DNA from 3 places in the Ferrimonas sp. genome. Region 2 is predicted to be linked to each of the others. Evidence: predicted binding sites of a transcription regulator. Region 2 holds the regulator's gene; each other region holds the start of a gene.

Region 1 (3,278 bases), on a different contig from region 2:
AACAATGGCAGAGCCTTTGTCCTTGCCGAAACGGCGCATCAGGTAACTCATGGCATTCTCTTCTGCGTAGCTGAGCAACGCAGACACCTTCTTCTGGTCCCCTTTGTCGTCGTAGTAGTTTACGGTGCGACAAAAGGTCTTATCCCCGATATAGAGGCTGAAGTAGTCTGCGTCTCGCAGGGGTTTGTGTTGATAGAAGCCATATCCCAGGCCGTAACAGACGCCGGCAACCAGGGTCATCAGACCCGCGGCCAGGCACAGTTGTTTGGCAAAGGTTCTCATCCTTAACCTCCTTCCTTGCGCCGGCGGATTGCTGGTCACCGGCTGATGGCAGAGGCTAAATGGCCAGTGTGGCCGATAAGGAATCAGTCTCTGCCCGAAGCCAGGCTTGCGATGTCGGTGGGGTAGAAAGAGTGGACACGCCTGGCCATCCGCTTCATCAACGCCTCTGTTTTTTAGCGGGCATTTTACGGAAGCTCAATACCAGCTTAGTTCGTTGCTTTATTGACCGTTTTGACGGGGATCAAACAAGCTTGCGGTCACAAAGGCAGGGGCAGTTGCCGAAGGGCTTTTTTCTCCGCCAGCTCCACAGAGATCCCCACCAGCCGAACCTGGCGGCCATTGCCCCGGCGAAACGCGATCCCCATCAGGGCGCGGAACAGCTGTGGGTCCAATTGCTGACTCTGCTGGGTGACCGTGGTCAGCTCAAAGTCGGCAAACTTCAGCTTGACCGTCTGCCCTTTGATGCCGCGCTTGCTGGCGCTCAAACGCCGCTCCAGTTCAGGCAACAGGGTATCGAGTTGCTGCTCACAGGCAGCCAGGTCGGGCAGGTCCCGGGCAAAGGTGGTTTCCACCCCCACGGACTTACGGATGCGGCTGGGCTCCACCGGACGGTCATCGATACCACGACAGCGGCGCCACAGCACCGGGCCAAACTTGCCCATCATCGATTCCAGCTCCACCTCCGTCAGGCCAAGGACATCCTCTCCCTTGAGCAGGCCACGACGAGCGAGGCGCTCGGCGGTCTTGGGGCCCACCCCAGGTATCTTCTTGAGTGGCAGACGGGCGGCGAATTCGGCGGTGCGCTCCGGGGGAATCACCATCTGACCATTGGGCTTGTTTTCATCGGAAGCCACCTTGGCCAGAAACTTATTGGGCGCGATGCCGGCGGAGGCGGTCAGCCCCGTGGCCTCGAAGATCTCCGCCCGTATCGCCTGTGCCATCCGGGTGGCACTGCCCTGGCAGTGGGGCTTGCCGGTCACATCGAGGAAGGCTTCATCCAGAGAGAGGGGTTCCACCAGCTCGGTGTACTTGCGAAATATGGCGTGGATCTGCTGAGACACCGCCTTGTACACAGACATGCGATGGGGCACCAGCACCAGATCCGGACACAGTTGCTGGGCCCTGTGGGTGGGCATGGCGGAGCGCACCCCATAGGCACGGGCGGCATAGTTGCAGGTGGCGATCACCCCACGACCGGACGCTCGCCCGCCAACGGCGATTGGCTTGTCCCGCAACTGGGGGTTGTCCCGCATCTCCACCGCGGCAAAGAAGCAGTCCATATCGATATGAATGATCTTGCGCTGCACCCGCACACCAATACTGTATATATAAACAGTTAAATCATATCACCCCAAGGCAAAAAGCCCAAAGATCAAAAAAGGCGCCGTCTGGCGCCTTCTGTCATAGCCTAGGTTACGGGCTAAACCTGATAACGGTTCAACCCCTGGGCCAGTTGGCTGCCCCCTTCCACCAGCTCCTCAAGGCTGCGCTCCAGCTGGTCGCCCCGGGAAACCGCATCGTCGGAGAGGCTGTTCACCCGGGTCACTGTGGCGGCGATCTCTTCGGCAACACCTGCCTGCTGGGCAATGGCCTGAGTCATCTCCTGCACCTGCTGTTGAATCCCCGCCACCGCTCGACCGGCCTGATCCAGGGTATCGACAACCTGGTCGCTGCGCTGCTGACTCTGCTGCAACTGCTCACAGCTTTGAGTCATAGCCTGCTCCGCTTCGATGCTGGCCTGCTGCAGTCCGGCGATGATGGCCTGGATATTGGCCGTGGAATCCTGGGTCTTGGAGGCCAGGGAGCGTACCTCGTCCGCCACCACGGCAAAGCCCCGTCCCTGCTCTCCGGCCCGAGCCGCTTCGATGGCCGCATTCAGCGCCAGCAAGTTGGTCTGCTCGGCGATGGTGCGAATCACATTGAGCACCTCACCAATCTGATCGGCGTTCTGCCGCAACCGGGACACTAGCTCACTGGACTCCTGCATCTGGCCAGCCAACTGGGCCAGGGACTCCTTGCCTTCACCCATGACCATGCCGGCCTGTCCCATCTGTTGATGCACCTGGTCGGCATGGGACGCCACCTGTTCCGCCTGGCTGGCCATCTCGGCACTGGTCTGCGCCATCTGGCTGGTGGCCGTAGACGCCTGCTCCACCTCCCCTTTCTGGGCTGACATGGAGCTCAGGGTGTCCCCCCAGATCTCGGAGGCCAGGGCGCTGCTGTGTGACACCGACTCCGTCAGCCCCTTGCTCTGATTCACCAGCTGATGGACCCGATCGGCAAACTGATTGAACGCCCGCCCCAGCTGACCCAGCTCATCCTGACGATTCAGTTTGATCCGCTGGCTGAGATCCCCATCCCCCTGGGCGATCGCCTCCATGGCCGCCACCAGACGTCGTATCTGCGACTTAAACGGCAGCAGCAGTAACCACACCACCGCAGAGATCAGCAGAGTCAGCACCACCGACACGGTACCCGTCGCCCAGGCCTCTTCGGTCACCCGGGCCCCAACCACGTCCGTAGGCAGCAGCAACCCCAGTTTCCAATGCACCTGAGGAAACTCGCTGTCCACCGGTTGCCACACCACCAACTGATCCTGTCCCTGGAGGCTCACTTCACCCTGCCCCTCGGCCTGGGTCAGTATCTCCCTGGCCAGGGTGGCAAAGCCCTGGGTGGCGCCGAACTGGTTGTCCACCTCGCTCAACAGGGAGCCTGGCGGGAACATGTCGGAAAACAGCGGGAAGAACACCAGCTTGCCATCGCCGGTAACCAGGAACGCCTGCCCCTGCCCCTGGTAGGTCACCTGAGAAAGCAGGGTCTCGCCGATGGTGGAGATGAGGATGTCCATGCCGCCGATGCCCAGAAACCGGCCATTGGCGTCGTACACCGTCTGCTTCACCGTGGCCGATACCGAGCCATCGTTGGCGTCCACCGCCGGCTCGGTGACATAGAGGCGATTCTTGCTCAGCGCCTCGCCCCACCAGGGGCGTTTGCTG
Region 2 (3,278 bases):
CCGCGGTCTCCGCCTGGGCGGCCGCTGCGGCCGAGTCCTGCTGCTCCGCCAGCCAGATGTCGAACTCCGCCTCAGGCAACACCTCCACCACCACCGGCATGAAGCCATGGTCCTTGCCGCAGAGTTCGGCACACTGACCACGATAGGTGCCGGGCTTGTCCACCTTGGTCCAGGCCTCGTTGATGAAGCCCGGGTTGGCGTCTTTCTTCACCGCGAAGGCGGGCACCCACCAGGAGTGGATCACATCGTCGGAGGTCATCAGGAACCGAACCTTGCGGTTGGCGGGGATCACCAGGGGCTTGTCCACCTCGAGCAGGTAGTTTTCCCCCTTGGCTTCGGCGTTCTTAATCTGCTCCTGAGGAGTGGACATCAGGCTGAAAAACTCCACGCCCTTGTCGAAGTATTTGTAGTGCCATTTCCATTGGGAACCGGTCACCTGGATGGTGAGATCCGACGCACTGGGATCCTCCATCGCCACCAGGGTCTTGGTGGCCGGGACCGCCATGACGATCAGGATGATGAAAGGGATCACCGTCCACAGCACCTCAACCTTGGTGCTCTCATGGAAATTGGCGGGCACTGCACCCTTGGACTTGCGGTGACGGATCAGCGAGTAGAGCATGATGCCGAACACCACTGCCGCAATGGCACAGCAGATGTAGAAGATGGTCATATGCAGGCCATAGACCTGCTCGCTGATGGCGGTCACCCCGGGTGTCAGGTTGTAGTCTGATTCCGTGGCCAGCGCCAGGGTTGGCATCAGCACCAGGCCGATCACCAACGAAAAGTAACGTCTCACAAATACTGCTCCTCTGTGTATTGCAACCTGCAATATCCAGAAGAGAGCCAGCACAGTAATTCACAGCCCTATGAAGCTCCCCTCCCCCTCAATAGGTTTGGGCATACCGCGGAACCGCTTAATCCGGAGTCACTCCGCCGCACACGATTCTGCGATCGTGTCTTTTCCTAACCTAATGAGACAAACTCATTTGATCAAGATCAAGAATAGCACTCAATGAAACAATGGAAGGGCAAAACAGAGGAAATACCTTATATGCAGGCCTGATCGGAATATAAGTCTAAGCAGATGAAAGAATGAGCGAATTATCGCAGGAAGGGAGCGAATTAGATTCAAAAATCGGGATTGGGGCTAAATACCGCCTAAAGCCCCCCTTTTTCCCGAAAATCAGTGGATCCAGTTGCTGACCAGGGCAGGAGTCATGGGGTGGCGCTGAGGCTGGAACAGATAGCCACAGCAATCGGCCCGGCGACTGGCCAGCTCCAGGCGGCGCCAATCACGGGCGGCGATGGTAGGCAACCAGGCCAGCACCGCCGAACAGGTGCGGCCGCTCAGGGCCTGCTCTACGGCCCACTGACCCTCCACCTCGTCCTGGCAGCGCACCAGCAGGATGCGATCCATGGCCACGCCGGCCTCCCGAAGGATCCCTTTCCAGCCGAAGGCGGGCGGGTTAACCAGCACCAACCAGCGCTCTTTGCGGCTGAGTTCGGCCAGTTCAGGGGCGAGACGGGTCAGGGTCTCGATGCCATCTTCCAGCTTGTTGAGGCTGGCACCATGATTCCAGTTTCCCTGCCACAGGCCGGGGTGACGGTATTGTGTTGCCTGGCGGCTTTTCATCAGTGCAATCCTCCATTTCGAATCACCCCCACTGCCAGACCCTCGATGCACATGTACTCCTGCTCCAGGTCGACCACTATGGGTTGATACTCTTGGTTTTCTGCGTGCAGATAGACGACGTTACCCTTACGTTCGAAGCGCTTTACCGTCACATCCTCTCCAACTCTGGCCACCACCACCTGACCATTGCGGGCGTCCTTCTGACTGTGTACCGCCAGCAGGTCTCCATCCATGATGCCAATGTCCACCATGGAGTCCCCACGTACCCGCAGCAGGAAATCGGCGCTGGGGTGGAACATGGCCGGATCCATCTGGCAGTGCTGTTCGATATGCTGTTGAGCCAGGATGGGTTCACCGGCGGCCACCTGACCGATCAGGGGCAGACCCAACTGCTCCGGCTCAGGCCCGCTGTCCAGCAGACGGATGCCTCGGGAAGTGCCGGGAACAATCTCGATAACCTGCTTGCGGGCCAGGGCCTTGAGGTGCTCCTCGGCGGCATTGGCACTGCGGAACCCCAAGCTCTTGGCGATCTCGGCCCGGGTGGGGGGCATGCCGGTCTCCTGCATGTGACTGCGGATAAGCTCCAGCACCTGGCTCTGTCTTGGGGTTAACGGCTTCATAGTTCTACCTGTTTATCTATACAGTACCACTGTGAGTATATACAGGTAGGCGATTAATTCAACAGTTATTTGCAGACAGGGGTCTTGGAACAGTTTGAGACAACTGAATATCTGAGCCACTGCCGTACCGAGCTCTTTCGGTGTAGAATCTACGTCAATTGAAGAACAAGAAGCGAACTCAACGGTGACTCAAGACTACCTTTCACCCTGGATGCAGGGTGCACGCTGGCTCCAGAAGCCGGTAGTGACCACCCGCCTGGTGCCCGAGGACCCTATCTCAGAGCTGGATATCGATCCCTCGCGGCCCCTGGTGTACGTGATGGCCCACGAATCCCACTCTGATCTGCTGGCGCTCCACGAAGCCTGCCTGAACAGTGGCCTACCCAGTCCCCTTGAGCCCCTGGAGGTCAAAGGGGAGAAGGTAAGCCGGGTGGTGTGGCTCAACGGCGCCACCCCCCTGTTTGGCAAACGCAAGAAAGCGGACTTTATGGCGCGCTTCGAAAAGCTGCTGGGCCTGCACCGCACTCACGATGAACTGGATGCCCAGGTGGTGCCGGTGTCTCTGTTCTGGGGCCGGGATCCAGGCAAGGAGGAGAGTGTCTCCGCCACCCTGCTGAACCGGGATCACCCCACCTGGCTGCGCAAGTTCTTTATCCTGATGATGCTGGGCCGGGACAACTTCATCCGTTTCTCCCGCCCTGTCTCCCTGCGCTACATGGCCGACAACCACGGCACCGATGAGGGGATTGCCCAGAAGCTGGCCCGGGTTGCCCGGGTGCATTTCGGTCGTCAGCGCACCGTGGCCACCGGCCCGCGCCTGCCCGACCGCCAGGCCCTGTTTGCCAGCCTGCTGGCCTCCAAGGGGCTGCAGCAAGCGGTCGCCGACGAGGCAAAGAGCAAGGGGATCAGCGAAGAAAAGGCCCGTGAAAAGGCCACAGAGTACCTGGAGGAGATCGCCGCCGATTACTCCAGCAACCTGATTCGCATCGGTGAGCGCATCCTCTCCTGGCTGTGGAACAAGA
Region 3 (3,278 bases), on a different contig from region 2:
CTCCGAGGCCAAGGGCATCCTGGTGGGCAAACTGGACGACGGTCCAGAGCAGGAGCCCGCCATCCCCGCCCACATCATCCGCATGGGCATGGGCTACGAAGGCATCACCACCCAGTATCATTGGCAGCAACTGCTGGAGATGGCCGATCCGCTGGACACTCACTATCCGGGCGCCGACGAGGTGATGACCGTCATCTACACCTCGGGATCCACCGGCAACCCCAAGGGCGCGGTGATGACTTTTGGTGCCTTCAGCTGGGCCGCCGATCGCCTCACCAAGCATTTGGGCGGCACCCCGAAAGACAGGGTGATCTCCTACCTGCCCCTGGCGCACATCACCGAGCGCGCCTACATCTTTGGCAGCTCCATCGCTGGCGGCGGCACCGTCTACTTCGCCGAGAGCCTGGACACCTTCGTGGAGGATGTGCAGGTGGCCAACCCCGACTTCTTCCTGTCGGTTCCCAGGCTCTGGACCCTGTTCCAGAAGAACATCATCGCCAAGGTGGGGGAGAGCAAACTCAACCTGTTGCTGAACATCCCCATACTCAACGCCTTCATCGCCCGTAAGATCCGCAAACAGCTGGGGCTGAACAACGCCCGCATCCTGGGCTGTGGTTCGGCGCCGGTATCGCCGTCCCTGCTGCACTGGTACCGCCGTATCGGCATGGACATCACCGAGGCTTGGGGCATGACCGAAAACGGTGCCTACGCCACCCTCAACTTCCCCTACCGCGCCGATAAGATCGGCAGTGTCGGTGCCCCCGGCATCGACTGTGAGGTGAAGATCGGCGACGACAATGAGCTGCTGTTCAAGAGTCCGGGCCTGTTCCGTGAGTACTACAAACAACCGGAAGCCACGGCTGAGGCCTTTGATGAAAATGGCTACTTCCGTACCGGAGACCAGGCTGAAGTGGACGAGGATGGCTACGTCACCATCACGGGTCGGGTGAAGGATAACTTCAAGACCGCCAAGGGTAAGTTTGTCGCCCCTGTGCCCCTGGAGCGTAAGCTGGCTCAGGAGAGCCGCATCGAACTGCTGTGCGTCATCGGCTCAGGCCAACCCTATCCGGTCGCCCTGGTGCAGCTCTCGGAAGCGGCCCGCGCGGAATCCCGCACCGAGGTGGAGATCGCCCTGCGCAGCATCTGCCGCCAGGTCAGCGGCACCATGGAGAGCCACTCTACCCTGGGCGGCATCCTGGTGGTAGACGAGCCCTGGACGGTGGAAAACGACGTCCTCACCCCCACCCTGAAGATCAAACGCCACGTACTGGAGAAGCGCTACGGCCCAATGATCGGCCACATGCGTGACGACACGGTGGTGTGGGAAGATCAGCTTTCCAAGGCTGCCAAGGCCAGCTAGCACCTCAAAAGAACACGGGGCCCCATGGGCCCCTTTCTGTTTCCGCCCTCTAAGGGGCTGATTCCCGTAGGCAGGACTGCTATTATCTGATCATATTTACAGTAGTTGTGGATAACAGAGTGACGGATCTGGCGGCTCTGCCCATCACCTCCCTCAAGGGTGTCGGCAGCAAAGTAGCAGAGAAATTAGCCAAAATTGGCATCGAATCGGTTCAGGACCTGCTGTTCCACCTGCCCCTGCGCTACGAAGACCGCACCCGCCTGTGGGCCATCGCCGAGCTGATGCCCGGCATCCACGGCACCGTCGAAGGGGAGATCCTCTCCAGCAAGGTCACCTACGGCCGCAAGCGAATGATGACCGTCAAGATGATGGACGCCAGCGGCAGCCTCACCCTGAGGTTCTTCAACTTCGCCATGGCTCAGAAGAACACCCTGCAGAACGGCAAGCGGATCCGCGCCTTTGGCGAGATCCGCCGCGGCCTCCATGGACTGGAGATCATCCACCCTGAATACAGCCTGCCCGGTGAGGGCAATGGCCTGGAACTGGAGGAGCGCCTCACTCCCATCTATCCCACCACCGAAGGCCTGAAGCAGCTGAGTCTGCGCAAATTGGCCGAACAGGCGGTGGATAAGCTGCACAATGCCAGGGTCCCTGAGCTGTTGCCCGACGGGCTCTACGACCAGCAGATGAGCATGGAGCAGGCCCTGGAGTACGTGCACAGGCCTCCGGCGGATGCGGATGTGGAGCTGCTGGCCGAGGGGCAACACCCGACTCAACAGCGACTGGCGATGGAGGAGCTGCTGGCGCAGAACCTCTCCATGCTGCAGCTGCGTCAGAGTGCCGATGAACACAGCGCCCTGCCGCTGACAATGGACACCGCCCTGGAAAATGACTTCCTGGCCAGGATCCCCTTCGAACCCACCGGCGCCCAGAAACGGGTGGTGGCTGAGATCCGCACCGATCTGGCCACCAGCCAGCCGATGATGCGCCTGGTTCAGGGGGATGTAGGCTCAGGGAAAACCCTGGTGGCGGCTCTGGCGGCGCTGACTGCCCTGAGCCAGGGACGTCAGGTGGCCCTGATGGCCCCCACCGAACTGTTGGCCGAACAGCATGCCCTGGCCTTTGCCAACTGGCTGGAGCCCCTGGGGTATCCGGTCGCCTGGCTGGCTGGCAAACTCAAGGGTAAGGCGCGGGAGCAGACCCTGGCTCACGTGGCCGACGGCACCGCCAAGATGATTGTCGGTACCCACGCCATCTTCCAGGATCAGGTCAGCTTCGATCATCTGGCGCTGATCATCATCGATGAGCAGCACAGATTCGGGGTACATCAGCGGCTGGAGCTGAGGGAGAAGGGGCTCAAAGAGGGCAACTACCCCCATCAACTGATCATGACCGCCACCCCCATCCCCCGGACTCTGGCGATGACCGCCTACGCGGATCTGGACACCTCCATCATCGACGAGCTGCCCCCGGGTCGAACACCGGTCACCACGGTCGCCATCGGCGACAACCGCCGTCACGAAGTGGTGGAGCGAGTGCGTCAGGCCTGCAAGGAGCAGGGCAGGCAGGCCTACTGGGTCTGTACCCTCATCGACGAATCCGAAGTGCTTCAATGCCAGGCTGCGGAGGACACCGCCGTCGAATTAGGGGAACAACTGTCTGATTTACAGGTCGGATTGGTACATGGCCGCATGAAGTCGGCTGAGAAGCAGCAGGTGATGGATCAATTCAAATCCGGCGACTTGGATCTGCTGGTGGCCACCACGGTGATCGAAGTCGGGGTGGATGTCCCCAACGCCAGCCTGATGATCATTGAAAACCCGGAGCGACTGGGCCTGGCCCAGTTGCACCAGCTCAGAGGCCGGGTCGGCCGGGGCAGCACCGCCAGTCACTGTGTGCTGCTCTACCACCCACCCCT

The links. Region 2 encodes LexA, which represses DNA repair genes until DNA is damaged. Its sites were predicted from a motif close to TACTGTATNNNNATACAGTA; they were not measured.
Region 1: the regulator LexA is predicted to act here: its motif matches at 1,601-1,620, upstream of dinB (DNA polymerase IV).
Region 3: the regulator LexA is predicted to act here: its motif matches at 1,445-1,464, upstream of recG (ATP-dependent DNA helicase RecG).

Annotation. Positions count from the first base shown of each region.
Region 1 is NZ_JBLXDO010000003.1:181,662-184,939, forward strand. Features, by position in the region: gene ACN0RV_RS05030 (hypothetical protein) at 1-282, opposite strand, end outside; gene dinB (DNA polymerase IV) at 540-1,589, opposite strand; gene ACN0RV_RS05040 (methyl-accepting chemotaxis protein) at 1,703-3,278, opposite strand, start outside.
Region 2 is NZ_JBLXDO010000014.1:49,498-52,775, reverse strand. Features, by position in the region: partial or broken gene coxB (cytochrome c oxidase subunit II) at 1-799, opposite strand, end outside; gene ACN0RV_RS13090 (SulA-like leucine-rich domain-containing protein) at 1,187-1,636, opposite strand; gene lexA (transcriptional repressor LexA) at 1,636-2,256, opposite strand; gene plsB (glycerol-3-phosphate 1-O-acyltransferase PlsB) at 2,468-3,278, shown strand, end outside.
Region 3 is NZ_JBLXDO010000028.1:8,624-11,901, forward strand. Features, by position in the region: gene ACN0RV_RS17930 (AMP-binding protein) at 1-1,360, shown strand, start outside; gene recG (ATP-dependent DNA helicase RecG) at 1,480-3,278, shown strand, end outside.